Regions from separate parts of the Stenotrophomonas sp. YJH_SMC_14-1 genome, predicted to be linked through region 1. Evidence: predicted binding sites of a transcription regulator. Region 1 holds the regulator's gene; each other region holds the start of a gene.
The links. The regulator FliA, encoded in region 1, starts transcription of late flagellar genes. The targets are predictions, from matches to a motif close to TAAAGTTTNNCNNNCNNNGGCCGATAA.
Positions count from the first base shown of each region.

Region 2: AC5P9P_RS11625 (flagellin) is a predicted target of FliA. The motif match lies at 8,586-8,612, and genes of this name have one in related genera.
Region 3: AC5P9P_RS14330 (GGDEF domain-containing protein) is a predicted target of FliA. The motif match lies at 5,327-5,353, and genes of this name have one in related genera.

Region 1 is NZ_JCAFVK010000015.1:23,445-33,501, forward strand. It holds gene flhB (flagellar biosynthesis protein FlhB) at 191-1,321, shown strand; gene flhA (flagellar biosynthesis protein FlhA) at 1,366-3,426, shown strand; gene flhF (flagellar biosynthesis GTPase FlhF) at 3,572-5,188, shown strand; gene AC5P9P_RS20055 (MinD/ParA family ATP-binding protein) at 5,175-6,062, shown strand; gene AC5P9P_RS20060 (RNA polymerase sigma factor FliA) at 6,059-6,802, shown strand; gene cheY (chemotaxis response regulator CheY) at 6,860-7,252, shown strand; gene AC5P9P_RS20070 (protein phosphatase CheZ) at 7,252-7,857, shown strand; gene AC5P9P_RS20075 (chemotaxis protein CheA) at 7,860-9,689, shown strand; gene AC5P9P_RS20080 (flagellar motor protein) at 9,791-10,057, shown strand, end outside.
Region 2 is NZ_JCAFVK010000004.1:83-10,139, reverse strand. It holds gene flgE (flagellar hook protein FlgE) at 1-470, shown strand, start outside; gene AC5P9P_RS11660 (flagellar basal body rod protein FlgF) at 503-1,252, shown strand; gene flgG (flagellar basal-body rod protein FlgG) at 1,355-2,140, shown strand; gene flgH (flagellar basal body L-ring protein FlgH) at 2,163-2,855, shown strand; gene AC5P9P_RS11645 (flagellar basal body P-ring protein FlgI) at 2,858-4,000, shown strand; gene flgJ (flagellar assembly peptidoglycan hydrolase FlgJ) at 4,002-5,201, shown strand; gene flgK (flagellar hook-associated protein FlgK) at 5,210-7,090, shown strand; gene flgL (flagellar hook-associated protein FlgL) at 7,087-8,289, shown strand; gene AC5P9P_RS11625 (flagellin) at 8,707-9,927, shown strand; partial or broken gene AC5P9P_RS11620 (flagellin N-terminal helical domain-containing protein) at 10,000-10,057, shown strand, end outside.
Region 3 is NZ_JCAFVK010000006.1:1,790-11,846, forward strand. It holds gene AC5P9P_RS14305 (DUF2628 domain-containing protein) at 1-693, opposite strand, end outside; gene AC5P9P_RS14310 (D-hexose-6-phosphate mutarotase) at 744-1,610, opposite strand; gene AC5P9P_RS14315 (lytic murein transglycosylase) at 1,651-2,919, opposite strand; gene egtD (L-histidine N(alpha)-methyltransferase) at 3,004-3,978, opposite strand; gene egtB (ergothioneine biosynthesis protein EgtB) at 3,975-5,246, opposite strand; gene AC5P9P_RS14330 (GGDEF domain-containing protein) at 5,397-6,677, shown strand; gene AC5P9P_RS14335 (YchJ family protein) at 6,681-7,073, opposite strand; gene AC5P9P_RS14340 (sulfite exporter TauE/SafE family protein) at 7,176-7,955, shown strand; gene AC5P9P_RS14345 (ATP-binding protein) at 8,108-10,057, opposite strand, start outside.

The DNA of each region.
Region 1 (10,057 bases):
TAGCTGCCCCCTGTACAGCAGCAGTTGAACGATCTTCCTCGCGCCCTCTGGATGCGATAGCGCGGCAGCGCATACAGCACTGCGAACGCCAGAATGAGCAGGAGCAGACACACAGTGCTGCCGTTCGCGGCTGACGGATAGCGGCACGGTTCTTGCACGCCCTCCGGCAACCCCTGCCGCAGTGCCCGTGATGTCCGAGAACGAATCCGCCGGCGAAAAGACCGAACAACCTACCGAAAAGCGCCTGCGCGACGCCCGTGAACAGGGCAACCTGCCGCGCTCGCGCGAACTTGGCACCGCCGCCGTGTTCGGTGCCGGCGTGCTGGCGGTGATGGCCATGAGCGGCTCGATCGGCCGTGGCGCCAGTGCCTGGATGAAGCAGGCGCTCAGCCCGGAACAGGGCCTGCGGCAGAACCCGAAGGAACTGTTCGGCCACTTCGGCGACCTGCTGCTGCAGTTCATGCTGGTGATCGCACCGCTGGTGCTGGTCTGCCTGCTGGCCAGCTTCGTCGCCCCGCTGGTGATGGGCGGCCTGCGCTGGTCGCAGAAGGCGTTGCTGCCCGACATCAACCGCATGAACCCGATGAGCGGGCTCAAGCGCCTGTATGGCCCGGAGGCCATTGCCGAGTTCACCAAATCGCTGCTGCGCGTGGCCTTCGTCGGCGTCGCCGCCGGGCTGGTGGTCTGGACCGGCTTCGACACCCTGCGCGGGCTGATCCACCACCCGCTGGAAACCGCCATCACCGATGGCCTGGGCTTCACCCTGCGCCTGCTGCTGGCCACCGCCGGCGCGATGCTGGTGCTGGCCGCCATCGATGCGCCGTACCAGCGCTGGAACTGGATGCGCAAGCTGAAGATGACCCGTGAAGAGCTGCGCCGGGAAATGAAGGAGAGCGAGGGCAGCCCCGAGGTGAAGGGCCGCATCCGCCAGCTGCAGCAGCAGATGGCCAACCGCCGGATGATGGAAGCGGTACCCACCGCCGACGTGGTGGTGGTCAACCCGACCCACTACGCGGTGGCCCTGAAGTACGAGGGTGGCGCCATGAACGCCCCCACCGTGGTCGCCCTGGGCGTGGACGAGACCGCCCTGCGCATCCGTGAGGTGGCCGACGGCAACAAGGTCGCGATCGTCTCCGCCCCGCCTTTGGCACGCGCCTTGTATCGGGAAGGGCAACTCGGAAAGGAAATCCCCGTGAGACTGTATTCGGCCGTCGCCCAGGTCCTGTCCTACGTCTACCAGCTGCGCGCCTGGCGCACTGGCCCGATGCCGGACGCCCCGCACATCCAGGTGGATGAATTCGGCAAGGGGGGCCGCCCGTGAGCGCCCAGCCCTCCACCGGCTTCAACACCCGCCGCGCCCTGGAAATGATCCGCCAGGGCCTTGGCGCACCGCTGATCGTGCTGGCCCTGCTGGCCATGGTCGTGGTGCCGTTGGCCGCGCCGGTGCTCGATGCGCTGTTCACCTTCAACATCGCCATCTCGCTGATGGTGCTGCTGGCGGTGGTCTACGTGAAGCGCCCGCTGGACTTCACCATCTTCCCGATCGTGCTGCTGATCACCACCATGCTGCGGCTGGCGCTGAACGTGGCCTCCACCCGCGTGATCCTGCTGAACGGCCAGAACGGCCACGACGCCGCCGGCAAAGTCATCGCCGCCTTCGGCGAATTCGTGATCGGCGGCAACTATGCGGTCGGCATCGTGGTGTTCGCGATCCTGACCATCATCAACTTCGTGGTCATCACCAAGGGCGCCGGCCGCGTTTCGGAAGTGACCGCGCGCTTCATCCTGGACGCAATGCCCGGCAAGCAGATGGCGATCGACGCCGACCTCAACGCCGGTTTGCTGACGCGTGAAGAAGCCAAGCTGCGCCGCGAGGAAGTCCGCGAGGAAGCCGACTTCTACGGCGCGATGGACGGTGCCAGCAAGTTCATCCGCGGTGACGCCATCGCCGGCATCCTGATCCTGTTCATCAACATGCTCGGCGGCCTGGCCGTGGGCGTGCTGCAGCATGGCATGCCGTTCGGCGAAGCCGCCGCCACCTACACCCTGCTGTCCATCGGTGACGGCCTGGTGGCGCAGCTGCCGGCCCTGCTGGTCTCCAGCGCGGTGGCGATGCTGGTGACCCGCGCCTCGCGCTCGCAGGACATGGCCCAGGCGATGACCGGCCAGGTGTTCGGCCAGTACCGCGCGCTGGCGATCACCGCCGGCATCATCGGCGTGGTCGGCCTGGTGCCGGGCATGCCCAACGTCGCTTTCCTGACGCTGGCCGCGATCCTCGGCTTCATCGCCTGGAAGGTCTACCGCAAGGGCAAGGCCGCAGCCACCGACCCGGCAGCCGCCGGCAATGACGCGGCCGCACTCAACGCACTCGGCCGCCCGGCGGCACCTGCGCCGACCGCCGAACTGAGCTGGGACGAACTGCGCCCGGTCGATCCGCTGGGCCTGGAGGTCGGCTACCGGCTGATCCCGCTGGTGGACAGCAACCAGGGCGGCGAACTGATGGCGCGCATCAAGGGCGTGCGCCGCAAGCTGACCCAGGACGTCGGCTTCCTGATCCCGTCGGTGCATATCCGCGACAACCTGGAACTGCCCGCCAACGGCTACCGCGTGCTGGTGCACGGCGTGCCGGTGGCCACCGCCGAGATCCACCCCGACCGCGAACTGGCGCTGGACCCGGGCAGCGCGCTGGGCACCCTGGAGGGCATTGCCGGCAAGGATCCCGCGTTCGGCCTGGATGCCATCTGGATCCAGCCGCACCAGCGTGCCCAGGCTGAAACGCTGGGCTACACCGTGGTCGACCCGGCCACCGTGGTGGCCACCCACCTCTCGCACCTGATCCGCGAACATGCGCCGGAACTGCTCGGCCACGAGGAAGTGCAGCACCTGCTGGCCAACCTGGCCAAGAGCGCGCCCAAGCTCGTCGAAGATCTGACGCCGAAGGCGCTGCCGCTGTCGGCAGTGGTGCGCGTGCTGCAGAACCTGCTGGTCGAGCGCATCCCGATCCGACAGCTGCGCAAGATCGCCGAGGCGCTGGTCGAACACGCGCCCAGCAGCCAGGACCCGGCGGTGCTGACCGCTGCCGTGCGCACCGCGCTGGGCCGCTTCATCGTGCAGGAGATCGCCGGAATGTCGGCGGAGCTGCCGGTGTTCACCCTCAACCCGCAATTGGAACGTGTCTTGCAGGAGTCCACGCAGGGCAACGGCGCCGCGCTGGAACCCGGACTCGCAGAGCGACTGCACCAGAGCCTGGCCGAATGTGTCAGCAAGCAGGAAGCGCGAAACGAGCCGGCGGTCGTGCTGGTACCGGGCCCGGTGCGCGCCGCGCTGGCGCGCCTGGTCCGCCACAGCGTTCCGTCGTTGTCGGTCCTGGCCTACAGCGAGGTGCCGGAGGACAAGCGCCTGAAGCTGGTCGGAACGATCAGCTGACGCCGCCCACCGATGCGCCAGAAAACAGACACCACCTTCGAACCAACGCAACAGACAGATACCAAGGGGAACCCGCACCGTGCAGACCACCGACCACCCGAGTTCTCCGACCGCCACCCCGCCGTCTTCGTCCCGTGACCACAGCATGAAAATCAAACGATTCGTCGCCGCCGACATGCGCTCGGCCATGAACCTGGTGCGCAAGGAACATGGTCCTGACGCCGTGATCCTGTCCAACCGCCGGATCGAGGAAGGCATCGAGATCGTCGCCGCGGCCAACTACGACGAGAGCGCCGTGCAGCGTGCACTGGAAGCCTCGCGCCGTGATGTCGCACCGCCGCCGGCACCCAAGCCGCGCACCGCTGCTGACGCGGTGATCGCCGCGGTCACCCGCCGCCGCAGCAGCACCCCGGCGCCGGAACCGGTCGCCGCCACCACCTCGGCGGTGGCCGCCCTCGCCCGTGCGGCCGTTGGGGCCACCGGCCGTACCCTGGACAGCGCCGACGAGATCGTGCCGACCCGTGGCAGCACCGGCTTCGCCGCCACCCTGGCGCGCGCCGCCGTCAACGAACCGGCGCTGCCCGAACAGAGCTTCGCCCCGTTCGCCGAGGCCATCGTTGCACCGGCCGCCACCGTGCCGGCCAACCGCGCCCGCTTCCAGATCGACCCGCCGCAGGACATGCATGACGAAAGCGTGGCCCCGGCCGTGCAGCCGCCGCCGCTGCCGACCGCTGCCGTGACCGAAGCGCAGCCCGGGATCGCCGCCAGCGAACCGGCAGCGGCCGAAGCCGCCGGCGAAGCCAGCCCGGCCCCCATGCTGGCCCCGGCACCGACGCTGACCGTGGTTGCCCAGGACGACGCCGAGATCCGCCAGCTGCGCCAGGAAGTGGCCGGCATGCGCCAGGTGATCGAGCGCGAGATGAACCGCTTCACCGACGAGCGCCTGCGTGGCAGCCCGGTGCGCGCCACCGCGCTGGACCTGATGGACGAGTACGGTTTCGACGCCGGGCTGGCCCGCGACGTGGCCATGCAGATCCCGCTGGAGACCGAAGCCCATCGTGGCCGCGGCCTGATGCTGGGGCTGATCTCGCGCAAGCTGCCGATCGCCCCGGTCGACCCGCTGGAAGAAGGCGGCGTGATCGCCCTGGTCGGCCCGACCGGCGCCGGCAAGACCACCACCATCGCCAAGCTGGCCTCGCGCTTCGCCGAGAAGCATGCGCCGCGCGATGTGGCCCTGGTGACCACCGACACCACCCGCATCGGCGCCCGCGAGCAGCTGTACGGCTACGGCCGCCAGCTCGGCATCGCGGTGCACGAGGCCAACAGCGGCACCGACCTGGACCAGCTGCTGGAACGCCTGAAGGACTACAAGCTGGTGCTGATCGACACCGCCGGCCTGGGCCCGCGCGACCGCGCGCTGGCCGCGCAGCTGCAGTGGCTGCGCGCCGCCCGCCAGGTACGCACCCTGCTGGTGCTGCCGGCCAACACCAGCTTCGGCGACATGGACGAGGTGGTCCGCCGCTTCGGCGCCGCCAACCTGCAGGGCCTGGTGTTGAGCAAGCTGGACGAGACCGGCCGCTTCGGCAACGCCCTGTCAGTGGCCGTGGACCACGCCCTGCCGATCACCTGGGTGACCGATGGCCAGGACGTTCCGGAGGACCTGCACCGGGCCAGTGCGGCCAATCTCGTACTTCGCCTTGAAGATTTGCGCCGCGCGGCCGATATGCCCTGCAACCCGGAGTTGAACCATGCCGTCGCGTGAGTACGCCAAGCTGACCAAGACCTTCCCGCTGTCGGCCACCCGCAGCGAGCCGCTCGGCCCTGTGCGCACCATTGCCGTCACTGGCGGCAAGGGCGGCGTGGGCAAGACGAATGTGTCCGCCAACCTGGCGGTGGCACTGGCCGGCATGGGCAAGCGCACGCTGCTGCTGGACGCCGACCTGGGCCTGGCCAACATCGACGTGATCCTGGGGCTGAACCCGACCTTCACGCTGGCCGACCTGGTCGCCGGCCGCTGCTCGCTGGACGACGTCATCGTCGAAGGCCCGAACGGCGTGCTGGTGGTGCCGGCCGCGTCCGGCCGCCGGCACATGGCCGAGCTGGCCCCGGCCGAGCACGTCGGCCTGGTCAACGTGTTCTCCGAGCTGGAACGCGAACTGGACATCATGGTGGTGGACACCGCCGCCGGCATCACCGACGGCGTGCTGACCTTCTGCCAGGCCGCGCAGGACACCGTGGTGGTGGTATGTGACGAGCCGGCCTCGATCACCGACGCCTACGCGCTGATCAAGGTGCTGTCGCGCGAACGCGGCGTGGACCGCATCCAGGTAGTGGCCAACATGGTGCGCGACCCCAACGAGGGCCGCGTGCTGTACGAAAAGCTGACCCGCGTCTGCGAGAAGTTCCTCGCCGATGTCTCGCTGAACTACCTGGGCTGCGTGCCGCAGGACGACTGGCTGCGCCTGTCGGTGCAGCGCCAGCAGCCGGTGGTGAAGGCCTACCCGTCCAGCCCGGCCGCGCTGGCGATCACCGAGATCGCGCGTCGCACCGCACGCTGGCAGGCGCCGACCGAACCGCGTGGCGGCGTCGAGTTCTTCCTCGAGCGCATCCTCAAGCAGCGCGGGGTGGCCGCATGAAAGGCGCAGCCCAGTACAGGGAAGTCCAGCGCTCGGCGGCCAACGAGGTCATCGCCCAGCATTCGGACCTGGTGCGGCGCATCGCCCACCACCTGGCCGCGCGGTTGCCGGCCAGCGTTGAAGTGGACGACCTGATCCAGGCCGGCATGATGGGCCTGATCGAAGCGTCGCGCAGCTACGACGCCGACCAGGGCGCCTCGTTCGAGACCTATGCCTCGATCCGCATCCGCGGTTCGATGATCGACGAGATCCGCCGTGGCGACTGGGTGCCGCGCTCGGTGCACCGCCGTGCCCGCGATGCCGCCGCCACCATCCGCCGCCTGGAACAGAGCAGCGGCCGCGCCGCCAGCGCCACCGAGGTGGCCGCCGCGATGGAGATGCCGCTGCCCGAATACCTGCGGTTGATGGAGGACGCCGCACGTGGCCAGGTGCTGAGCCTGGAGTCGCGCATCGAGGACCAGGGCGAGCTGGACACCGTCGCCCAAGGCGGCCCGACCCCGCAGCAGGTGCTGGAGCGGGGTGAATTCGGCCGCGAGCTGGGCAAGGCCATCGGCCACCTGCCCGAGCGCGAACAGCTGGTGCTCTCGCTCTACTACGAGCAGGAACTGAACCTGAAGGAGATCGGCGCGGTGCTCGGCGTGAGCGAGTCGCGGGTCTGCCAGATCCACGGCCAGGCGGTGCTGCGCCTGCGTGGCCGGCTCAAGATTTTCGAGGCGGCGGACGCCGGCCTGGAAGAATGAACATGCCCGAGGCGGCTGCCCCCGGCCGCCCGGAATGAACAACAAAGGAACTCTGCTTTGAACAAGAACATGCGCATCCTGATCGTCGATGACTTCTCGACCATGCGTCGGATCGTCAAGAACCTGCTGGGCGATCTGGGCTTCACCAATACCGCCGAAGCCGAGGACGGGCATGCCGCGCTGTCGCTGCTGCAGAGCCAGCCGTTCGATTTCGTGGTCACCGACTGGAACATGCCGGTGATGACCGGCATCGAGCTGCTGAAGGCGATCCGTGCCGATGCCAAGCTGAAGACCCTGCCAGTGCTGATGGTCACCGCCGAAGCCAAGCGCGAACAGATCATCGAAGCCGCCCAGAACGGCGTGAACGGCTACATCATCAAGCCGTTCACTGCGCAGACGCTGGAAGAGAAGCTCGGCAAGATCTTCGAACGCCTGGCGGCCAGCGCCTGATGGATACCACGGTCGACAAGAGCGCCCTCGCCCTGCGCCTGCAGGAAGCCCTGGACGCACTCGAGTCCGGTGACGAGGCCGCCTGGCGGCAGCGCATCGACGGACTGGTCGCGCTGCGTACGCAGCCGATGATGAGCGGCCTCTCGCGGCTGGCCCGCGAGCTGGGGCAGGCACTGGGTGAGCTGCCGACCGTGCCCAGCGAGGCCGGTGAGCTGGACGACGCCTGCGCACGCCTGGACCACGTGGTGGCCATGACCGAACAGGCCACGCACCGCACCCTGGACCTGGCCGAGGAATGCCGCAGCCTGACCGAACAGCTGCGTGCTGAAGGCCTGCAGCCGGGCCAGGACGCGCAGCTCGAGCGCATCCGCCACAACCTGACCGAGATCGCCCTGACCCAGAGCTACCAGGACCTGACCGGGCAGATCATCCGTCGCGTGGTCGGCATCGTCCGCCGCGTGCACGAGGGCTTCGGCGCACTCGGCCTGCCGCCGGAACAGCATCGCACCGACCCGGAACTGGCCGGGCCGGCACTGAAGGGACTGGACCGCCACGCGGTCTCGCAGAACGACGCCGACGACCTGTTGTCGGATCTGGGGCTGTAAGCATGAGCGCGGTATCCGACGACATCACTGCCGATTTCATCATCGAGGCACAGGAAATCCTGGATCGCCTGGGCGAACAGCTGGTGTCGCTGGAGCAGGCACCGCAGGACACCGAGCAGCTCAACGCGGTGTTCCGTGGATACCACACGCTCAAGGGCGGTGCCGGCTTCCTTGGCGTCACTGCGATGGTCGAGCTGTGCCACGCCGCTGAAGAGGCCCTGGGCATCGCGCGTGCCGGGCAGGCGGTGCTGCAGGCCCACCACTTCGACGCCGCCCAGCAATCGCTGGACTACCTGCAGTCGATGCTGGACGCCGTGTCCTCCGGCACCGAGCCGGGTTATGCGCCGCCGGACCTGATCGCGCAGTTCGACATGAACGGTGGCACTGCCGCGCCGGCCGCTGCGGCCGCGCCTGCGGCAGCCGGCAGCGACCTGATCACCGACGACGAATTCGAGGCCCTGCTCGACCAGCTGCATGGCGGCAACGCGCCGACCGCGGTCGCGCCGGCGAAGAAAGCCGACGATGGCCTGATCAGCGAAGACGAGTTCGAAGCCCTGCTGGACCAGCTGCACGGTGGCGCTGCGCCAGGCGCCAAGCCTGCTGCCGCCGTCGCGGCGGCCCCCGCCGCAGCACCGCGCCCGGCACCCGCCCCGGCACCTGCAGCCAAGCCGGCAGCCAAGCCGATGGCCGAGGCCGAGCACACCGTGCGCGTGGACACCAAGCGCCTGGATGCGATCGTCAACCTGATCGGCGAACTGGTGCTTTCCCGCAACCGCCTGAAGACCCTGCGTGCACGCCTGCGCGACGAGGAGCTGGACCGCGCCGTATCGACGCTGGACATCGCCACTGCCCGCCTGCAGTCGGCGGTGATGCGTACCCGCATGCAGCCGGTGGGCAAGGTGTTCTCGCGCTTCCCCAAGGTCGCCCGCGACGTCGCCCGCTCGCTGAAGAAGGAAGTGGACCTGGAGCTGGTCGGCGCCGAGACCGAGCTCGACCGCAACCTGGTCGAAGCGCTGGCCGACCCGCTGGTGCACCTGGTCCGCAACGCCATCGACCACGGCGTGGAAATGCCCGACCTGCGCGAAGCACAAGGCAAGCCGCGGATGGGCCATGTGCGCCTGTCCGCCCAGCAGGAAGGTGACTACGTCAGCATCGAGGTGCAGGACGATGGCGCCGGCATCGACCCCGAGAAGCTGCGCGCGAAGGCGCGCGAGAAGGGCCTGATCGACCCGGAAGCCGCTGCCCGCCTGAGCAGCGAGGAGTGCCTGCACCTGGTGTTCCTGCCCGGCTTCTCGACCAAGCAGCAGGTCACCGATATTTCCGGCCGCGGCGTCGGCATGGACGTGGTGCAGTCGCGCATCCGCGAACTGAGCGGCCAGATCCAGATCCAGTCGGAACTGGGGCGTGGCAGCCGCTTCCTGATCCGCGTGCCGCTCACCCTCGCGATCCTGCCGACCCTGCTGGTGCAGGCCGGCGAGGACGTCTACGCGCTACCGCTGGCACGCGTGATGGAAGTGCTGCACGCGCCGCGCACCTCGCTGGGCTGGTTCGATGGCCGCGCCGTGCTTGATCGCCGCTCGCACACCCTGCCGCTGGTCGACCTGCGCCAGTGGCTGGATGTGACGCCGGCCGCGTCAACCCTGCTGACCATCGTGGTGCTGCAGGCCGGCGAAGCGCGCTTCGGCCTGGTCGTGGACCAGGTACGCGGGCGCGAGGAAGTGGTCATCAAGCCACTGCCAAAAGCCCTGCGCGGCCTGCGCGGTTATGCCGGTGCAACGTTGATCGGCGATGGTCGCATGGCACTGATCCTGGACGTGGACGGCATACGCTGAACGCCGCCGGGCATGGCCCGGCGACCCGAAAACTGTGACTACCGTCTGTACGCATTCTCCCGGTGTCTCAAGTCCCATTCATACAAGCCGATACCGGAACCATGGATAGACTCAGCCTCATTGGACTCTTTCTCGCCCTGGCCTCGCTGGTCGGCGGCAGCATCCTCAAGGGCGCCGGCCTGGCGTCGTTGTGGTCGCCTGCGGCGTTCGTGATCGTCATCGTCGGTACCGTTGCCGCGATCCTGCTTCACACCTCGCCGGCGGTGTTCAAGCATGCGTTCAAGATCGTGCGCTGGGTCGTGCGCCCGCCGCACAGCGATCGCCGCGAACTGATCCAGCAGATCGTCGAGTGGAGCAACATCGCCCGC
Region 2 (10,057 bases), on a different contig from region 1:
CCTTCACCCCGACCACCGGTGCCGGCGTGCTGAACATGACGCTGGACGTGAGCGGCTCGACCCAGTACGGCGAAAAGTTCGCGCTGCGCAACACCCAGCAGGACGGCTACGCCGCCGGCAAGCTCAATGAGATCACCGTGTCGGAAACCGGCGTGGTCTACGCGCGTTACTCCAATGGCGCCGACAAGCCGCTGGGCCAGGTCGCGCTGACCACCTTCAACAATCCGCAGGGCCTGGAATCGAAGGGCAACAACCTGTGGGTGGACACCTTCAGCTCGGGCACGCCGCGCACCGGCATGCCGGATACCTCCAACCTCGGCAAGATCCAGGCTGGCTCGCTGGAAGCGTCCACCGTCGACCTCACCGAGCAGCTGGTCAACATGATCACCGCGCAGCGCAACTTCCAGGCCAACGCGCAGATGATCACCACCCAGGACCAGATCACCCAGACCGTCATCAACATCCGTTGATGAGCTGCTGACCCTGTCACGGAACTCCCCGCATGGATAAAGCCCTTTACGTGGCGATGACCGGTGCCCGCGCCTCCCTGCAGGCGCAGGGAACGCTCAGCCACAACCTCGCCAACTCGGACACCCCTGGCTTCAAGGAAGCGCTGGCCAACACCGAAGCCTTCCCGATCAAGGGCCCGGGCTTTGCCTCACGGGTGGATGCGCTGCACGTCGATGCCGGCTTCAACCGCACGCCCGGCTCGCAGCACATCACCGGCAAGCCGCTGGATCTGTCCCTGCAGACCGGCACCTGGCTGGCGGTGCAGTCCAGCGACGGCAGCGAGGCGTACACGCGCGGTGCTGCACTGTCGGTCACCCCGAACGGCCAGCTGGTGACCTCCAGCGGGCGCACGGTACTGGATGACAACAACAATCCGATCGCCATTCCGCCCTACCAGGCCATGGAGATCGGTGCCGACGGCACGATCTCGATCATTCCACAGGGCGAAGGCCCGCAGACGATGGCGCAGATCGGCCGGATCAAGGTGGTGCAGGCGCCGGACGAGCGCCTTGAGCGTGGCCTGGATGGCCTGTTCCGCAACACCGACCCGCGCCAGCCGTTCGCCCCGGCACAGGGCACGGCCGTGCACAGCGGCCAGCTGGAAGGCAGCAACGTGGACGCCGCTGGCGCGCTGGTGCAGATGATCCAGCTGCAGCGCCAGTACGAAATGCAGGTGCAGGTGATCAAGCACGGCGACGAGAACGCGCGCAGCGCCAACAGCATGCTGCGCCTGGGCAGCTGACGGAATTCCGGCGCCGGCTGACAGCGGCGCTGGCACACCGCTTGCACACCCGCATACAAGGGCCGCACCACGCGGCCGGCTTCACCAGACAGGACATCGAAGATGAACCAGGCATTGTGGATCGCGAAAACCGGACTGGATGCGCAGCAGATGCGCATGTCGGTGGTTTCCAACAACCTCGCCAACACCAACACCACCGGCTTCAAGCAGGACCGTGCCAGTTTTGAAGACCTGCTGTACCAGCAGGTGCGCCAGCCCGGCGGCTCCTCCTCGGCACAGACGCAGCTGCCAACCGGCCTGCAACTGGGTACCGGCGTGCGCGTGGTCGCCACCGCCAAGAATTTTGAACAGGGTGGCCAGCAGCAGACCGGCCGCGCCCTCGACGTGATGGTCAATGGCCGCGGCTTCTTCGAGGTTCAGATGCCTGATGGCAGCTCGGCCTACACCCGTGATGGCTCGTTCAAGATCAACCAGGACAGCGAGCTGGTCACCAACAGCGGCTACCCGGTGCAGCCAGGCATCCAGATTCCCGAAGGCGCGCAGTCGGTCACCATCGGTACCGACGGCACCATCAGCGTGAAGATGGCCGACGGCGCCGCCTCGGTGGAAGTCGGCGCGCTGACCCTGACCGACTTCGTCAATCCGGCCGGCCTGCAGGCCCGTGGCGAGAATCTGTTCCTCGAGACCACTGCGTCCGGTCCGGCACAGAACGGCAACCCCGGCCTCAACGGCCTCGGCACCGTGGTGCAGGGCGCGCTGGAAGGCAGCAACGTCAACGTGGTGGAAGAGCTGGTGTCGATGATCGAAACCCAGCGCGCCTACGAAATGAACGCCAAGGCGATTTCCACCACCGATTCGATGCTCGGCTACCTCAACAACAAGCTCTGACCGGCCAACCCGGGAAACCGCCATGTCGCCCATTTCCAACTTCGCCCGCACTGCCCTCGCCTGCACCGTGGCTGCCCTGCTCGGTGGCTGCGTGATTGCTGGCGATGTGCGCCCCTATCCGGCAATGGCACCGATCCAGCCGATCATGCCACCGCAGGCCGAACCGACCGCCGGCGCGATCTACGCGGCCGGCCCGACCCTGCAGTTGTATTCGGACCGTCGCGCGCGCGATGTCGGCGACCTGCTGACCATCACCCTGCTGGAAAACACCACCGCGCAGACCAGTGCCAATACCGCCACCAACAAGGAATCGAACCTGAGCCTGGGCACGCCGTCCATCCTCGGTGCGCCGGTCACCCTGGGCGGCAAGGACATTCTGAGTGCTACGGCCAAGGGCGCGCGCGACTTCACCGGCAAGGGCAACAGCGCGCAGAGCAACCGCCTGCAGGGCAGCGTCACGGTCACGGTGATCCAGCGCCTGCCCAACGGCAACCTGGTGGTACAGGGGCAGAAGAACCTGCGCCTGAACCAGGGTGATGAACTGGTGCAGGTGCAGGGCATCGTGCGCCCGGGCGACATCAGCCAGGACAACACCATTCCGTCCAGCCGCGTGGCCGAAGCCCGCATCGTCTACGGCGGCCGCGGCCCGGTCGCGCAGTCCAACGCGATGGGCTGGCTGAGCCGCTTCTTCAACTCCGGCCTGACGCCGTTCTGAGTATGGCCATGAAACTCTTCTCCTCTTCTTCCTGGCAGCGACGCATGACGTCGCTCTACTGCGGCGTGTTCCTGCTCTTCGCGGTGGTGGCCCCGGCCAGCGCCGAGCGCATCAAGGACCTGGCCCAGGTCGGCGGCGTGCGTGGCAATGCGCTGGTGGGTTATGGCCTGGTGGTCGGCCTGGATGGCAGCGGCGACCGCACCAGCCAGGCACCCTTCACCGTGCAGAGCCTGAAGAACCTGCTCGGCGAGCTGGGCGTGAACGTACCGCCGAACGTCAACCCGCAGCTGAAGAACGTGGCCGCCGTGGCGATCCACGCCGAACTGCCGCCGTTCGCCAAGCCGGGCCAGACGATCGACATCACCGTGTCCTCGATCGGCAACGCGGTCTCGCTGCGTGGCGGTTCGCTGTTGATGGCCCCGCTGCGCGGCGCCGACGGCCAGATCTATGCCATCGCCCAGGGCAACCTGATCGTGGGCGGCTTTGGTGCACAGGGCAAGGATGGTTCCCGTGTCTCGGTGAACGTGCCCAGCGTCGGCCGTATTCCCAATGGCGCCACCGTGGAGCGTGCGCTGCCCGATCCGCTGGCCAACGGCGGCGAGATCACCCTGAACCTCCACAACAATGACTTCACCACGGTCTCGCGCATGGTCGCTGCGCTCAACAATGCGTTCGGCGACGGTGCGGCGCGTGCGGTCGACGGCGTGACCGTGGCGGTTACCGCGCCGACCGATCCGGGCGCACGCATCGGCCTGCTGGCGCGCATCGAGAACCTGGAACTGACCCCGGGCAGCGCTCCGGCCAAGGTGGTGGTCAATTCGCGTACCGGCACCGTGGTCATCGGCCAGCAGGTGCGCGTGGGACCTGCCGCGATCTCGCACGGTTCGCTGACCGTGACCATCCAGGAAAACACCAACGTCAGCCAGCCCAATGCGCTGTCCGGCGGCCGTACCGTAGCCAGCCCGCAGTCGACCATCACCGCCACCAACGACGGCAGCCGCATGTTCAAGTTCAGCGGCGGCACCACCCTGGACGAGATCGTGCACGCGGTGAACGCCGTGGGCGCAGCACCAGGCGATCTCATCGCGATCCTGGAAGCCCTGAAGCAGGCCGGCGCATTGAGTGCCGAGCTCGAGGTGATCTGATATGCGCATCAATCCCGCATTCGATCTGCACCCGGCACAACAGAACGATCCGGCGAAGATCGACAAGGTCGCGCGCCAGCTGGAAGGCCAGTTCGCGCAGATGCTGGTCAAGAGCATGCGTGACGCCAGTTTCGGCGACTCGCTGTTCCCCGGCGAAAACAAGATGTTCCGCGAGATGTACGACCAGAAGATTGCCGAGGCGATGACCCGCGGCAAAGGCCTGGGCCTGTCCGGCATGATCAGCCGGCAGCTGTCCGGCCAGGCCGCCGATGGCCCGGCGCTGGATACCCGCGTGGACCCGGCCAAGGCCAGCCGTGCCTATCAGCTCAATGCACCGGCCAAGCCGGCACCGTCGCTGCCGCTGGAAGACGGCAGCCAGGCCGTGCGTTTGCTGCAGCAGATGGCCGCCGGCGCCCAGTCCGGCGCACACGCGGCGGTTGCACCGATGGAACAGGCCCTGGACCTGATCGCCGGGCGCGAAAGCAGCAGCATGCACCGCTCGCTGGGTACCGAAGATCCGTACATCGGCGGCCTGCAAGGCGAGGACTGGGCTGCCAACAGCGACCAGTGGGCGGCCACCGCCAGCAACCGCGGCACGGCCATCAGCCCGGCCGATGCAATGGCGACCCGCACCGCCGTCGCGCGGCTGGGCGAACACACCCCGGAAGGCTTCGTCGCCAGCATCTGGCAGCACGCGCAGCGTGCGGCCAAGGAACTGGGCGTGGATGCCCGCGCCCTGGTCGCCCAGGCCGCGCTGGAAACCGGCTGGGGCAAGCGCCACATCAAGCATGCCGACGGCAGCACCTCGCACAACCTGTTCGGCATCAAGGCCAATGGCTGGAACGGCCAGCGCGCCGTGGCCGGCACCCACGAGTACGTCGATGGCGTGCGCCGCAACGAGACCGCCAGCTTCCGTGCCTACAGTTCGCCGGCCGAGAGCTTTGCCGACTACGTGCGCCTGCTGAAGACCAGCCCGCGCTACCAGCAGGCCCTGCAGGCCGGCACCGACGTGCAGGGCTTCGCCCGTGGCCTGCAGCGCGCCGGCTATGCCACCGACCCGCGCTACGCGGCCAAGATCGCCGCGATCGCCGGCGGACCGACCATCGAGCGCGCCGTCAGCGCCGTGGCAGACGCCGGCTCGCGCCTTGGCCAGACCTTCGCCAGCACCGCAACCGCGGCGCTGGGTATCACCCGTCGTTGAGGAACCCCATGTCCAGCGTACTTTCCACCGGTACCGGTGCCCTGCTCGCCTTCCAGCGTGCGTTGGCGACCACCAGCCACAACGTGGCCAACCTCAATACTCCGGGCTATAGCCGGCAGAAGGTCAACTTCGCCACGGCTGATCCCCAGAACTACGGCTACGGCACGGTCGGCAACGGCACCCGCATCACCGACATCCGCCGTACCGCCGACCAGCTGGCGATCTCGCGCCTGCTCGACAGCAGCGGCGAGCTGGCGCGCCTGAAGCAGCTCTCCGGCATGGCCGACCGGGTCAATTCGTTGTTCTCCGACGCGGCAACCAACGTGTCCGGCGTCTGGTCGAAGTTCTTCGATTCGGTCAGCGGCCTGTCCTCCAATGCCGCCGGCACCGCCGACCGCCAGAACATGCTGGATGGTGGCAAGGCGCTGGCCAACCGCTTCGTGCAGCTCAACACGCACCTGAACAACCTCAACAGCGAGGTCAACAACGGCCTGCTGGCCGGTGCCACCGAGGTCAACCGGCTGGCGCAGGAGATCGCGCAGATCAACGGTGCGATCGGCACCAACATCGCTACCGCCGCACCGGACCTGCTCGACCGCCGCGACCAGTTGATCACCCAGCTGATCGGCTACACCGGTGGCACTGCAGTGATCCAGGACGGCGGCATCATGAATGTCTATACCGCCGGCGGGAACGCGCTGGTGGTGGGCACCACGGCGACCAAGGTCACCACCGTGGCCGACCCGTACCAGCCGGAGCGGCTGCAGCTGGCGCTGGAAACGCAGGGCAACACCATCCGGCTCGACCCGAAGGCGGTCGGTGGCCAGATCGGCGGCCTGCTGGAATTCCGCGACACCGTGCTGACGCCTGCCCAGGCCGAACTGGGCAAGCTGGCGGTAGGGCTGGCTGAGAGCTTCAACCAGGTGCATCACCAAGGCGTGGACCTGTATGGCCAGCTCGGGGGTGACTTCTTCAACATCGGCAACCCGCGCGTCACCGCCAACAATGCCAACACCGGCACCGCCAGCCTCAGCGCCAGTTACGGCGACCTCGGCAAGCTGGACGCGCAGAACGTGGTGCTGCAGTTCGATGGCACCAACTGGAAGGCCAGCCGTGCCGACACCGGTGCCAACGTTCCGCTGACCGGCACCGGTACGGCCGCCGATCCACTGGTGATCAACGGCGTCAAGCTGGTGGTCGGCGGTACCCCGGCGGCCAACGACCGCTTCCTGCTGCAGCCGACCGCAGGCGTGGCGGGCAGCATGGAAGTGGCGATCACCGATCCGTCGCGCATCGCCGCTGCCGCGGCGGTGAAGGGCGCGGCGGCGACGTCCAACACGGGCACCGGCAAGCTGAGCGGTGTCACCGTCAGCGATTCGACCAACGCCAACCTGCGCAATCCGGCCGCGATCGTGTTCACCTCGGCCACCACCTACACCATCGATGGGGGCCCGCCGCAGACCTATACTCCCGGCCAGACCATCAGTGCCAATGGCTGGAGCTTCGTGCTGGACGGTGCGCCGAAGGTTGGCGACACCTTCAACATCACCCCGACTCCGGCGGGCTCGTCGGACAACAGCAACGCCTCCAGGCTGTCCAAGGTGGAGAGCGCCAAGGCATTCAACAGCGGCACGGTCACCCTCAACGGCGCCCTGGGTGGCCTGACCACCCAGGTCGGTGCAGCCGCCCGCTCGGCCGAGTATTCGCTGGAAGCGCAGCTGGTGATCAATGACAAGGCGCAGGAAGCGCGCGATGAGGTATCCGGCGTCAACCTGGACGAGGAGGCGGCCGACATGCTGCGCCTGCAACAGGCCTACCAGGCAGCCTCGCAGCTGATCTCCACCGCCGACAGCATGTTCCAGACCATCCTGGGAGCCGTCCGTCGATGAGCAGCCGTATCTCCACAAGCATGATGTTCAACCAGTCCGTGTCGCTGATGATGGCCAAGCAGGCCAAGCTCAGCCACCTGGAGCAGCAGATCGCCACCGGCAGCAAGATCGTCAGCGCCAAGGACGATCCGGTTGCCGCTGGTGCGGCGGTCGGGCTTGACCGCAGCCTGGCCGCACTGGACCGGATGAAACTGAATGCCGGCAACGTGCAGAACCGACTGGGCGTACAGGAAAACACCCTGGCCCAGGTCAACGACCTGATGGCCCGCGTCAACGACCTGACCATCCAGGCCAGCAATCCGGCACTGGGCGCCGCCGACAAGAAAACGCTGATCACCGAACTGAACCAGATCCGCGAGGGCCTGCTGTCGCTGGCCAACGCCGACGACGGCACCGGCCGCTACGTGTTCGGCGGCACCAACGATGGCGATCCGCCGTTCGCCAAGATCAATGGCAAGGTGGTCTACCGTGGCGACCAGACCCAGCGCCAGATTGAAGTCGGCCCCGACACCTATGTGCGGGATGCCCTGCCCGGCAGCGAAATCTTCATGCGCATTCCTACCGGCGACGGCTTCGTCGATGGTGTTGCCGCAGCCGGCAATACCGGCAATGGCGTGCTGACCAACATCACCCGCGATGGCAGCGACAGCTGGAACGGCCAGTCCTTCAGCATCCGATTCACCGCCGCCGACCAGTACCAGGTACTGGACGGTGCTGGCAACGTGACCGGCACCGGCACGTTCAAGGCCGGTGACAACGTGGAAGTCAACGGTGTCCGCCTGCAGATCACCGGCGCACCCGCTGCCGGTGACAGCTTCAACGTGAAGCCGGCAACCAGTCGCGACATCTTCGACACCATGGACAAGCTGATTGCCGCGCTGGATGCCGACACCGGCACCACCGCCAGGATGAGCGCGCAGCAGAACGAACTGCAGAGCGCCCTGCGCGATGTGGCCCGTGCGTCGGAACGGATGATCGATTCGCGTGCGGCCGGCGGTGCGCAGCTGAAGGCACTGGACAATGCCGCCGACATGCGCGAAGCCAACAGCGTGACCCTGAAGACCACGCTGTCGCAGATGCGCGACCTGGACTACGCCGATGCACTGAGCCAGTACCAGTTGCAGAGCACCGCGCTGCAGGCGGCACAGACGATCTTCTCGCAGATGCAGTCGATGTCGTTGTTCAACAAGATCCGCTGACGCATCTCCTGCGTCACCCCTGAAAGGCCGCGATGCCCTGCATCGCGGCCTTTTTCGTTTCTGCTTGCCCGTTCCGTCGCGCTCGCCGGGCGTGGCCCGGCGCTACCGGAAACGTGCTGCACGCATTTCCCGTGATTGCCCATCAAGCCCGGCCCTGCCCCGCCGATACCTTCATCAGCGCTGGTTGGGCATGCCCAACCGCCCTTTCCGGGGTCGCCTTCACGCCCAGCCAGGGCTGGAAAACCCGGGAAAAACAGCCTCCGGCACCGGATTTCAGCATCGACGGAATTCACGGCTAAAGGTTGTTGACAAAGCGCCGTTATTCATTTGGCAACAGCGAAGCACACAGCCACACAAAAAAACAGGCGGCGCTTCGTTTCATTCACCAACGGGTTCCATATAAGAGGAGACGACCCCATGGCACAGGTAATCAACACCAATACGATGTCGCTCAACGCTCAGCGCAACCTGAGCACCAGCGGCAGCTCGCTCGCTACCACCATCCAGCGCCTCTCGTCCGGCCTGCGCATCAACAGCGCGAAGGACGACGCGGCCGGCCTGGCCATCAGCGAGCGCTTCACCACCCAGATCCGCGGTCTGGACGTGGCCATCCGCAACGCCAACGACGGTATCTCGCTGGCCCAGGTCGCCGAGGGTTCGCTGAGCGAAGTCGGCAACAACCTGCAGCGCATCCGTGAACTGGCCGTGCAGTCCTCCAACGCCACCAACTCGGCCAGCGACCGCAAGGCCCTGCAGGCTGAAGTGACCCAGCTGGTCTCGGAAGTCGACCGCGTGGCCAAGCAGGCCGACTTCAACGGCACCAAGCTGCTGGACGGCTCCTTCACCAGCCAGCTGTTCCAGGTCGGCGCCAACGCCGGCCAGGCCATCGCCATCAACAGCGTGGTCAACGCCAAGGCTGATTCGCTGGGCGCGGCAACCTTCGCCAACGGCTACACCGGCACCAGCCTGGCCGCCGCCGACAAGGCCACCGCCGACACCACCTACTCCGGCCTGCAGATCTCGGTGACCCCGCCGGGCGGCACCGCCACCACGGTCACCATCAACGACTTCACCGTGAAGGCGGGCGAATCGATCACCTCGGCCACCTCCGCCGCGATCAACAACAAGCTGGGCGAAACCGGCGTCATGGCCTCGGTCAATGCCGGTGTGATCAGCCTGGCCTCGGTCAAGGACGGCCAGACCTTCACCCTGGGCGTCAGTGCCGCAACCCCGCCGGCTGGCGCCACCGCCGCGACCATCGCCGGCCTGGGCCTGACCGAAACGAGCACCAACGGCGGCCTGCTGACTGGCGCCACGGCCAACTTCGTCAAGGACCTGAACGTCACCACCGCCGAAGGCGCACAGAAGGCGCTGTCGATCGTCGACAAGGCCCTCGAATCGGTCAACAGCGTGCGCGCCGACCTCGGCGCGATCCAGAACCGCTTCACCTCGGTGGTGGCCAACCTGCAGACCTCCTCGGAGAACCTGTCCGCATCGCGCAGCCGCATCCGCGATACCGACTTCGCCAAGGAAACCGCCGAACTGACCCGCACCCAGATCCTGCAGCAGGCCGGTACGGCCATGCTGGCCCAGGCCAACCAGGTACCGCAGAACGTGCTCAGCCTGTTGCAGCGCTGACATGAGCCGCCCCCGGGGCACGTCGGGGGCGTCTAACCCAACTCACGTGCAACCGCTCAAGGACCTCTCCTCATGGCACAAGTCATCAACACCAATACGATGTCGTTGAATGCTCAGCGTAACCTGAGCA
Region 3 (10,057 bases), on a different contig from region 1:
GCCACGCGCGGTCAGCTCGCTGCGCAGCCGTGCATCATCGTCGCCGGTGACGGCACGGGCCTGGGCGATCAGGCGCTGGCAGTGCGCCAGGTACCAGCTGTTGCCAAAGATGCCGGTGGTGATGCTCAGCGCGAAGGTGATGACCAGCGACAGGCCATCCGGCACATCCAGCCAGGTCTCCACCACGCTGATCAGCAGCAGCAGGCCAGCCCACATCGCCGCCAGGCGGTACATCCTGCGGTACATCATCCAGATCAGGCCGAGCAGGAAGGCCGGCCAATGCCAGGTGCCACTGCCCGTCGCAACGCCCTGATCCAGCCGCCAGCGCTGGCGATAGATCGGGAAGTTGCCGCCGACCACGCTGGCGTACAAGGCCATCTCGCCCTCCAGCCCGGCAGCCGCAGCCCTGTCCGGTGCAGCGGCCGGCGCACGATAGGGATCGGACGGATCGCCGACATCCGGCGCGATGCCCTCAACCGCAGGGGCTGCGTCGATATCCAGGGCCGGAGCCACCTCGACGGGGGTGGAAGCCTGCTCCAGTTCCGCCAACGGCCGCCATGAGGGCATGCCTTCGCACCAGAGCAGGGTGCGCGCCGTAACCGTCCCTTCCTGCTGCAGCTGGCGAAGACCGGCCAGATCCACCGGCCCACTGCTCTGCCTGCCATTGGCGTACCACCATTGTGCTTCCTGCATGTTTTCCGTCCTTGCTACCTGCATCGACAAACTGAAATCGTTGTCCGCGCCTACAGCGCGGTACTGCCCAGGGTCTGCACCAGCTGATGGCGCGCACCCGGCGCAAGCGTAATCTGCTCCGGGCCTGCGTTGGCCACTTCCAGGCATACGTAATCGCGCCAGCCCTCGCCGACATCGGCCATCCTGGCTGCCGCCTCGGCGCCCGGATTCCAGACCACCAGCGTCTGGCTGCCTTCGCTGCGGATCTCGATCCGCCGCTGCAGTACGGGATCATGCAGCACGTAGTGGCCCCCGGCACTGGTATAGATGCGATCGCTGCGACCGGGATCACGCGGATCGCGCAATGACCACGGTCCCTGTTGCAGGCGCAGCTGCGCATAGTCCTCGTACTTGTCCAGGTACTGCAGGCCGTCAAGGCCCTCGACCTCGACCCGCTTGGCATCGCCCACCCGGAAATAGCTGTGCAGGGCCTGGGTGAAGGTCACCGGCGAGGTTCCGGTGTTCTCGGTGACCAGCTGCTGGCGCAGCTGGCGGCCAATGCGCAACTGCATCTGCAGGCGCAGGCCGCGATCGGCGCTGGGCGCAGGCGCCAACTGCAGCTCGACCTCGCCATCATCGCGCTGGCTGGCCTGCAGAAGCTCCCAGCGCGCGGTACGTACCAGGCCATGCGCCGGTACATCGGCGCTCTGGCCCTGGCGACCGAACCACGGCCAGCACACCGGGACGCCACCGCGGATGGGCGTGGGCAGCTCGGCGCGCGTGGGCGAAAGCCACAGCAGATCGGGCTGCCCATCAGGAACGAACGACAGCAGCTGGCCGCCGAACACGCTGACGACCGCCGTGGCGTTGGCGGTTCGCACCTGCCAGGCCTCCAGGCCGTGATACAGGCCGGTGCTGATGTCCGGATTCGACTGCATGCGATGACGCTCCTTGAAGACCGCGGCGATGATGTCGCGGTCAACGTGCCGCCGGCAAGGCTTTCTGCCCAGCGGGTGCGATGGCGGCCGCCTCTTCCTGCAGCGTGCGCAGGATGCGCTGGCCTGCGCGGCCGTCCACCTCGCTCCAGCCCAGGCGCTGCTGCTCGGCCTGGATCGCGCGGCGCGTGGCGGTACCGATCATGCCGTCGGCGGCACCGATATCGTGGCCGCGGGCCAGCAGCAGGGTCTGCAGCTGGCGGCGCTCATCGCGGCCCAGGCCCGGGTCATCGGTCGGCCAGGCGGTGGCCAACCCGTTGCCGCCACGCAATTGGTCAGCCAGCGTCGCGATCGCCAGCGCATAGCTTTCGGCGGCGTTGTAGCTGTAGATCGCGTCGTAGTTGCGGAACACCAGCAATGCCGGGCCCTTGTTGCCGGCCGGCAGCAGCAGCGCCGCGCGCGCATCCGCCGGCAGATTGGCCGGAGCCAACACGCTGCCATCCAGCGCAGTCACGCCCTGCGCACGCCAGTCGGCCAGGGCGCGACGCTGGGTGCGGCCGGCCTGGCTGGCGTGGAAGCCCGCAGGAACGCGGACTTCCACGCCCCACGGCTCGCCGCTGCGCCAGCCGGCGCGCTTGAGGTAGTTGGCGGTGGACGCCAGCGCATCGGGAATGCTGCCGACCAGATCGCGGCGGCCATCGCCATCACCGTCCACGGCGATGCGCGCATAGGTGCTGGGCATGAACTGCGTATGCCCGAAGGCACCGGCCCAGGAGCCGGTGAGCCCCTGGGCCTGCAGGTCGCCGCGGTCGATCAGCTTGAGCAGCGCCAGCAGTTCACCGCGGAAGAAGGGTTGGCGACGGCCGGCGCAGGACAGCGTGGCCAATGACTGCAGCAGCGGGCGCTTGCCGAACACGCGGCCGTAGTCGCTCTCCACGCCCCAGACCGCGACGATGGTGGCCGGATCGACGCCGTACTGCGCCGACACGCGATCGAGCAGGTCGCGGTGCTGCTGCAGCAGGGCGCGGCCATCAGCCACGCGCGGGCGATCGACCAGCGCGGCCAGGTAGTCCCAGATCGGCGTGGTGAATTCGGGCTGTGCATCGAGCAGGTCGAGCACGCTGGGGTCCGGGGTGAGGCCGGCGGTGATCGCGTTGAAACGGTCGGGACTGATGCCTTGTGTCGCAGCGGTGGCCTGCAGGCCCGACAGGCAGCGGCTGAACGCCGGATCGATGTCGCCGGCAGGCGCGGCGGGCGCTGTCGGCGCCGAGGCAAGAGCGGCCGCCAGGCCGAGCGTGGTCAGAATGGGCATGGCGTCCTCCGTGTTGCCGTTGCACGGCCATCTTAGGGGTAGCGGTGCTGCTGAACCTGAAGCGGTACCGGCTGGCCGTCCGCCCTAGATGGCACGCAACAGGCGCAGGCCATAGGCCGGGCCTTCAGCATCCCAGCGCTGCATGACCTGCAGGCCAGCCGGCTGCAGCAACGCTTCGAAGCTCTCGTCGGTGTACTTGTGGCTGTATTCGACGCGGATCGGTTCGTCGGCCTCGAGATGGAAGGTCCGGCCATCCAGATGGACGTCCTGTGCCCGCTGGCTGACCAGATCGGTCTCGATGCGCAGCCGCGCGACGCTGTAGCGGGCACGATGACGGAAGCCCTGCAGATCGAAGTCGCTGCCGACCTCGCGGTTGAGGCGGGCCAGCAGGTTCAGGGTGAATGCGGCGGTGACGCCCTGCGCATCGTTGTAGGCCGCCTCGATCAGCGCCGGGTCCTTGTGCAGGTCGATGCCGACCAGGGCCAGGCCATCACGCCCCATGGTCTGGCGCATCGCGCGCAGCAGCGCGACCGCGTCCTCGCCTTCAAAGTTGCCCAGCGTGGAACCGGGGAAGAACAGCAGCCGTCGCGCGGGTTCGCGTTCGGGCATGGGTACGGCGACGGGACGGGTAAAGTCGGCACAGACCGGCAGCATCTCCACCTCGGGCAGCGCCGGGGCCAGGTGGTCGATGCTGGACAGCAGCGCGGCACGCGAGATTTCAATGGGCGTGTAGGCCACCGGGTCGTGCAGGGCGGCCAGCAGCAACGCGGTCTTGCGGCCACTGCCGCTGCCCAGTTCCACCACGTGCAGGTGCGGCCCGACGCTTCGGGCGATGTCCGGCAGTACCCGTGAAAGCAGGGCCAGCTCGGTGCGCGTGGGGTAGTACTCGGGGGTCTGCGTGATCTGCTCGAACAGGCGCGAGCCGCGCGCATCGTAGAAGTACTTGGACGGCAGCTGGCGCGGCGTGCGCGACAACCCGGCCACCACGTCGGTGAGGATCTGCTGGCGGCCGGGGGTGAGATCGGTCAGCGCCTGCAGTGCGTCGTGCACCGTACTCATGCGAGGTCCCTGGCCAGGCGCAGCCCGGAGAACTGCCAACGCGCCGGGGGCATGAAGAAGTTGCGGTAGCTGGCACGCACGTGGCCACGCGGCGTGGCGCAGCTGCCACCGCGCAACACCCATTGCCCGCACATGAACTTGCCGTTGTATTCACCGAGGTTGCCGGCGAAAGGGCGGAAGCCCGGGTAGGCGCCATACGCGCTGTGGGTCCATTCCCATACATCGCCGAACAGCTGACGCAGTCCACTGCCCCCTGCAGCCTGCGGGTGCAGCCGATCGTCATCGGCAAAATGACCGCGAGGCGGCAGCGTTGCGGCGGCAGCCTCCCACTCGAACTCGCTGGGCAGGCGCGCACCGGCCCAGCGGGCGCAGGCATCGGCCTCGTAGTAGCTGAGGTGGCAGACCGGCGCATGCGGATCCAGTTCGCGCCAACCGCCCAGGGTGTACTCGCGCTGCAGGGCGTCATCCCAGTACAGCGGGTGCTGCCAGCTCTCGGCTTCGCGCAGCGCCCAGCCTTCGCTGAGCCACCAGCGCGGTTCGCGGTAGCCGCCGGCGTCGATGAAGGCGCGGTACTCGGCATTGCTGACGGGACGCTCGGCCAGTGCGTGCGCGGGGAGCAGCACGCGATGCGCCGGCGATTCGTTGTCGTAGGCGAAGGCGGTGTGCTGCGGCCAGGCTGCGGCGCCGATGGTGACGATGCGCTCGGGCGACTCGATCCAGCCCTGCGCACTGGCAGCGCTGGTTGCAGGCTGCAGGTCCTCGCGGTAGGCCGGCTGCAACGGATTGCACCAGAACGCGTGCTTGATGTCGGTGAGCAGCAGTTCCTGGTGCTGCTGCTCGTGCTGCAGGCCCAACTGCAGGTGCTGCAGTGCCTGCTCATCAAGGTCGCCTGCCGCCAGCCGCGATTGCACCTGTGCATCGACCTGCTGGCGGTAGTCGCGCACCTGCTGCAGCGATGGCCGCGACAGCAGCCCACGCTGCGGCCGGGCGTGCGCCGGGCCGAGGCTCTTGTAGTAGCTGTTGAACAGGTAGTCCCAGGCAGGGTCATGCGCCGGTGCAGGTGGGAAGCCGGCCAGCACGAAGCGTTCGAAGAACCAGGTGGTGTGGGCCAGGTGCCATTTGCTCGGGCTGGCATCGGCCATGCTCTGCAGCATGGCATCTTCGGCGCTGAGGGGGGCTGCCAGGTGCATGCTGCGGTTCCGCACACATGCGTACTGGCGGGCGAGATCGCGCTGCGGGGCAGCGACGGCGGTGGCTACGCTGTCCATCCGGGCAGCATCTGCGCAACAGGGTGAGTGCGATGTCATCGTTCGACGTCAACGCGTTCACATGCGTGACCATCCCGCATTCAAGAAGCCGGTGCGAACGCCGCTAACGGCAATGCTGCGGCCGCGTCGTCACCGCGCTGGAATTCCTGCTTGCCCCTGCATCCGCTCCGCCAGCCTGCGCATTACCTGTTCGTGCTGCCCGCCGTGCTGGTTGCCGTGGTGCTGTGGGCAGCACTGGGCAACGAAGACGTTGCCAGCCCGGCCCAACGCATCCTGCCCTGGCTGCTGGCCTGCCTCGGCGCCGGCCTTGCCCTGCTCTACCACCAGGTGCGTACGCTCTGCCTGCTGCTGGTGGTGGCGGTCATGTTCGCGCTGCTGCACCAGGACGTGGGCGGCTACCTGCACAGCGGCCATGTCACGGCGCTGACACCGCTGCGCTTCCATGCCATTTCGGCCTGGTTGCCCTTGCTGTTCGCGGGCCTGGCATTGTGGCCCGAGCGCGGCCGCCGCCGTCGCGACCTGCTGCTGCGAGGTGTTGCCAGTGGCGCCGCGCTGGTGATCTTCCTGCTGCTGGCCACGCAGCAACCCCGGGGCATGCACGATCTGCTGTCCAACCGCCACTGGAGCTGGATTCCGGCCGACTGGAACGCGCTGGCACAGCTGCCAGCGCTGCTGTTCCTTCTGGCAACCGCCGCGCTGGGCTGGCAGGCCTGGCGGCATCCGCGCCCGTTGCACACGGCGATGCTGCTGGCCCTGCTGTGCCTGTGGTGGATGCTGCCACGGGTGTTCCTGCAGCCGGTGCTGCTGCCGGCACTGGCCAGTGCGGCCCTGCTGCTGATGCTGGGCGCGATGATGCAGGAGTCCTTCCATATGGCCTTCCGCGATGAGCTGACCGGCCTGCCGGGGCGCCGCGCCTTCAATGAGACCCTGCAGCGGGCGCGCGGCACCTACAGCATCGCGATGGTGGACGTGGACCACTTCAAGTCGTTCAACGACACCCACGGCCACGACACCGGCGACGATGTGCTGCGCCTGGTGGCCTCGCGCCTGGGCCGGGTGGGCGATGGTGGCCGGGCGTTCCGCTATGGCGGCGAGGAGTTCGCGGTGGTGTTCCTGGATCGTCCCGCAGCGGCCTGCGTGGATGCAGTCGAGGCGCTGCGGCAGACCATCGAGGACACCCGCATGCAGCTGCGCGACCGGAGCACACGCAGCCGCGACGATGAAACGGGGCGCCGGCAGCGCGGACGCGGCGGAAGCGGGCAGACGGTGCAGGTGACGGTGAGCATCGGGCTGGCAGACAGCCGCGTGGATGAGCGGCCAGCGGCAGTGATCAAGGCCGCCGACCAAGCGCTGTACGCAGCCAAGGACGGTGGCCGCAACCAGGTCCGCGCGCATGCCGGCCAGCGCGTGCTGGCGGCACGCGGCGGCTGAGGTTCACACTGCGTCGAGGTAGTACCAGCGGCCGTCGACGCGCAGGAAGCGGCTGTGCTCGGCCATCTTCACCGCGCTGCCGCCGCCCACGCGGTAGCGGGCGGTGAAGCGCACTTCGGCGCTGTCGGCGCCGGTGACGATGTGCTCGTGCACGGTCAGGCCCAGCCAATGCGTACGCTGGCCGGGCGCATCATCCAGCGACAACTCGGCCGGGCGGGTATCCGGATGCCAGCTCTGGCGCAGATAGTCCGCCAGCGCCCGCACATAGGCGCTGTAACGCGATCGCATCAGGCGCTCGGCATCGGGGGCGGCCTCACCGGCATGGAAACGGCCACAGCAGGCGGCGTACTCGGCGGGAAGGCCGCAGGGGCAGGGATCGGTGGGTTTTCGGCTCATGCGGACATTGTCGCCGGGTTGTGCGGATGGATCCACGCGGGGCACCGGTCGACCAGTGCATGACAGGCGTATGCTGTCGCGCCCCCATATCGATTGATCGCCGTGCTGGAACTGGTTCCCCCTGAGTTGTGGTGGCTGGTGGTCATCGCCTTCATCGCCGGGCTGGTCGATGCCGCCGTCGGTGGTGGTGGGCTGGTGCAGCTGCCTGGCCTGTTCACGGTGCTGCCGCAGCAGACGCCGGCGATGCTGTTTGGCACCAACAAGTTCAGTTCGATGTTCGGTACCGGTGCGGCCGCCTGGCGCTATGCGCGCAACGTGCGCTTCCCGTGGAAGCCGGTGTTGTTCGCGGCCGGCACGGCCTTCATCTTCTCCTTCGCCGGCGCCACCGCGGTAAGCCTGCTGCCCAAAGACGCGGTGCGCCCACTGGTGCTGGTGCTGCTGGTCGCGATGCTGGCCTACACGCTGTGGAAGAAGGACTTCGGCGCGTTGCACCGGCCACAGGAGATCGGCCGCCGTGAACTGGTGATCGCGCTGGCGATCGGTGCGGCGATCGGCTTCTACGATGGCTTCTTCGGGCCGGGCACCGGCAGCTTCCTGATCTTCCTGTTCGTGCGCTTCTTCGGGCTGGATTTCCTGCGCGCCTCGGCGGCGTCGAAGGTGGTGAACCTGGCGACGAATGTGGCGGCGATCTCGTTCTTCGTGCCGACCGGCAACATCCTGTGGCTGTTCGCGCTGCCGATGGCGGCGGCCAACATCATCGGTTCGGTGGTGGGCACGCGCCTGGCGCTGAAGGGCGGCACGCCGTTCATCCGCAAGCTGTTCGTGGGGCTGGTGGTGGTGCTGATCGCGCGGATGGCGTGGGATACGTTCCGCGCTGCGTGAACGCGGTTGCCGGCCAGCGGCCGGCACTACCGGGTCATGAACCCCGCCCATGGGTAGTGCCGGCCGCTGGCCGGCATCCCCATCCGATCGGGTCATGAACCCCGCCCATGTGGTGCCGGCCGCTGACCGGCATTCCCCTTCAATCGGCCAGGTCAGGCCTCGGCTTCTTCCGGTTCGTTGGCCTGCTGGCGGCTGCGCTCGGGCAGCTTCAGGCGCTTGCCTTCCTCGTCATACTCGATCAGCAGCACGCCGGAATCGTGGCGACCGCTGATTTCGACGAAGCAGGCGCCGCCGATGAACGGTTCCAGCGTCATCACCGACTTCAGCGGGGTGGCAACCACCATCTGGAAGCCGAAGTTGTCGAAGATGTTCATTGCCAGTGCGGTGAACTCGTTGTCGGCCTTGTCGAAGGCTTCGTCGAGCACCACTGCGGCGTAGCTGGGCAGCTGGCTGTCAGCACCGCCGAGCTGGTAGCGCAGTGCCGCGGCCAGGCAGGTGGTGGCCAGTTTCTGGCGCTGGCCACCGGACTTGCCGGCGCCGCTGCGGTAGATCTCGACCTGCTGGCGCGTTTCCGCATCCAGCTCGACGCCGATGAACTCCACGTGCATGCGCACGTCCAGCACCAGCTCCCGCCAACGCTTGTCCTCGCCCTCCTGCGAGCCCAGGCGGTTGACCAGCTGGCGCAGCACGGTGAACTGCGATTCGGCCAGCTCGCGCTGCTCGGTCTGCTGCTGCGACAGCACTTCGCGCAGCTGCAGGTGGAACTCGCCGACTTCCGGCAGGCGGCGGTCGCTCAGCTCGATGGTCAGCAGCGTACCGCGGTTGAACGGCACCTGTTCCAGGCTGGCGTTCACTTCATCCAGGCGCTGGCCGATCGACTTGCGGGCTTCGGCGCTGTGGCGCTGCAGGGCCAGCAGGTTGTTCTTGCTCTGGTTCTGCAGCAGATCGAAGAAGCGCTCTTCGTGCTGCGGCAGGCCATCGCGCTCCAGTCGTTCGAGGCGTGCGAGGAAGTCCTCGGCCGAGGCCACGGACACGGTGAAGTCGCCCGATTCCTCCGGCCATTGCTGGATGAAGCGACGGAAGCAGCCGATCAGCTGGTTCTCGATGCGGTTGAGGTCCTGTTGCGAGGACGACAGCTGCTCGTTCAGCGCGTTGCTGACCTGGCGCATGTGCGCTTCCAGCGTTTCCAGGCTGAGCGGACCCTGCTCCTGCAGGCGCTCGGCAAGGCCGGCTTCCTGCTCCTGGGCCAGGCTCGGCAGCACCAGCGCACGGCTCTGCTGGCGCGCGCGGTCCAGGCGATCGCGTTCCTTGACCAGCTGCCCGCGCTCGACGCGGACGTCTTCATAGGTGCGGCGGGCCTGCTCGATGTCGGCGCGCACGGCGTCGATCTGCCTGGCCAGCTTGGCGAGGTCGGCATTGCCTTCGCGCAGGTCGCGCAGCGTGGCCTCGATGTCGCTCAGGCGCTGCTGCGGGGCGGCGATGTCGATCTCGTTCCAGCTGATGCTGACCAGCTCGTGGCAGGCCAGGCGGCGTTCGTTGTCGCGGTCACGCTGTCCACGCAGGCGCGCGATGTCGGTCTCGCAGCTGGCGATGCGCTTGGCCAGTTCCTGAGCTTCGCGCTCGAAGGCGCCCACCTTGTCGTGGTTGTTGAAACCAAGGATCCAGCGACGGCGGTCGCCCACCGCACTGCGGTCATCCTTCTCGAAACGGTCGCCCGGATGCTTGACCTGGCCTTCGCGGGTGATGCCGCGGTCGACGTTGCGCAGCTGCTTGGCGTCCACGCACTCGTAGTCGAATCGCTTGCCGAGCTCGCGGCGCAGCCAGCTTTCGAACACGTGTTCGCGCAGTTCCAGCTTGTGCAGCAGCGACTTCGCCGACGGCTCACGGGCGAACGCATCATCGTTGCGGCGCACGCGGTAGTAGGTGAAGCGCATGCCCAGGTGGGTACGGTTCACCCACTCGGCGACGTCGTTGTAATGCTTGTCGTCGACCAGCAGCGACAGCGCGAAGCCACCCAGCACGCGCTCGATGGCACCCTGCCAGCCCTGCTCTTCCGAGCGGACCTGGATCAGTTCACCGACGAACGGCAGCGCCGCTTCAGC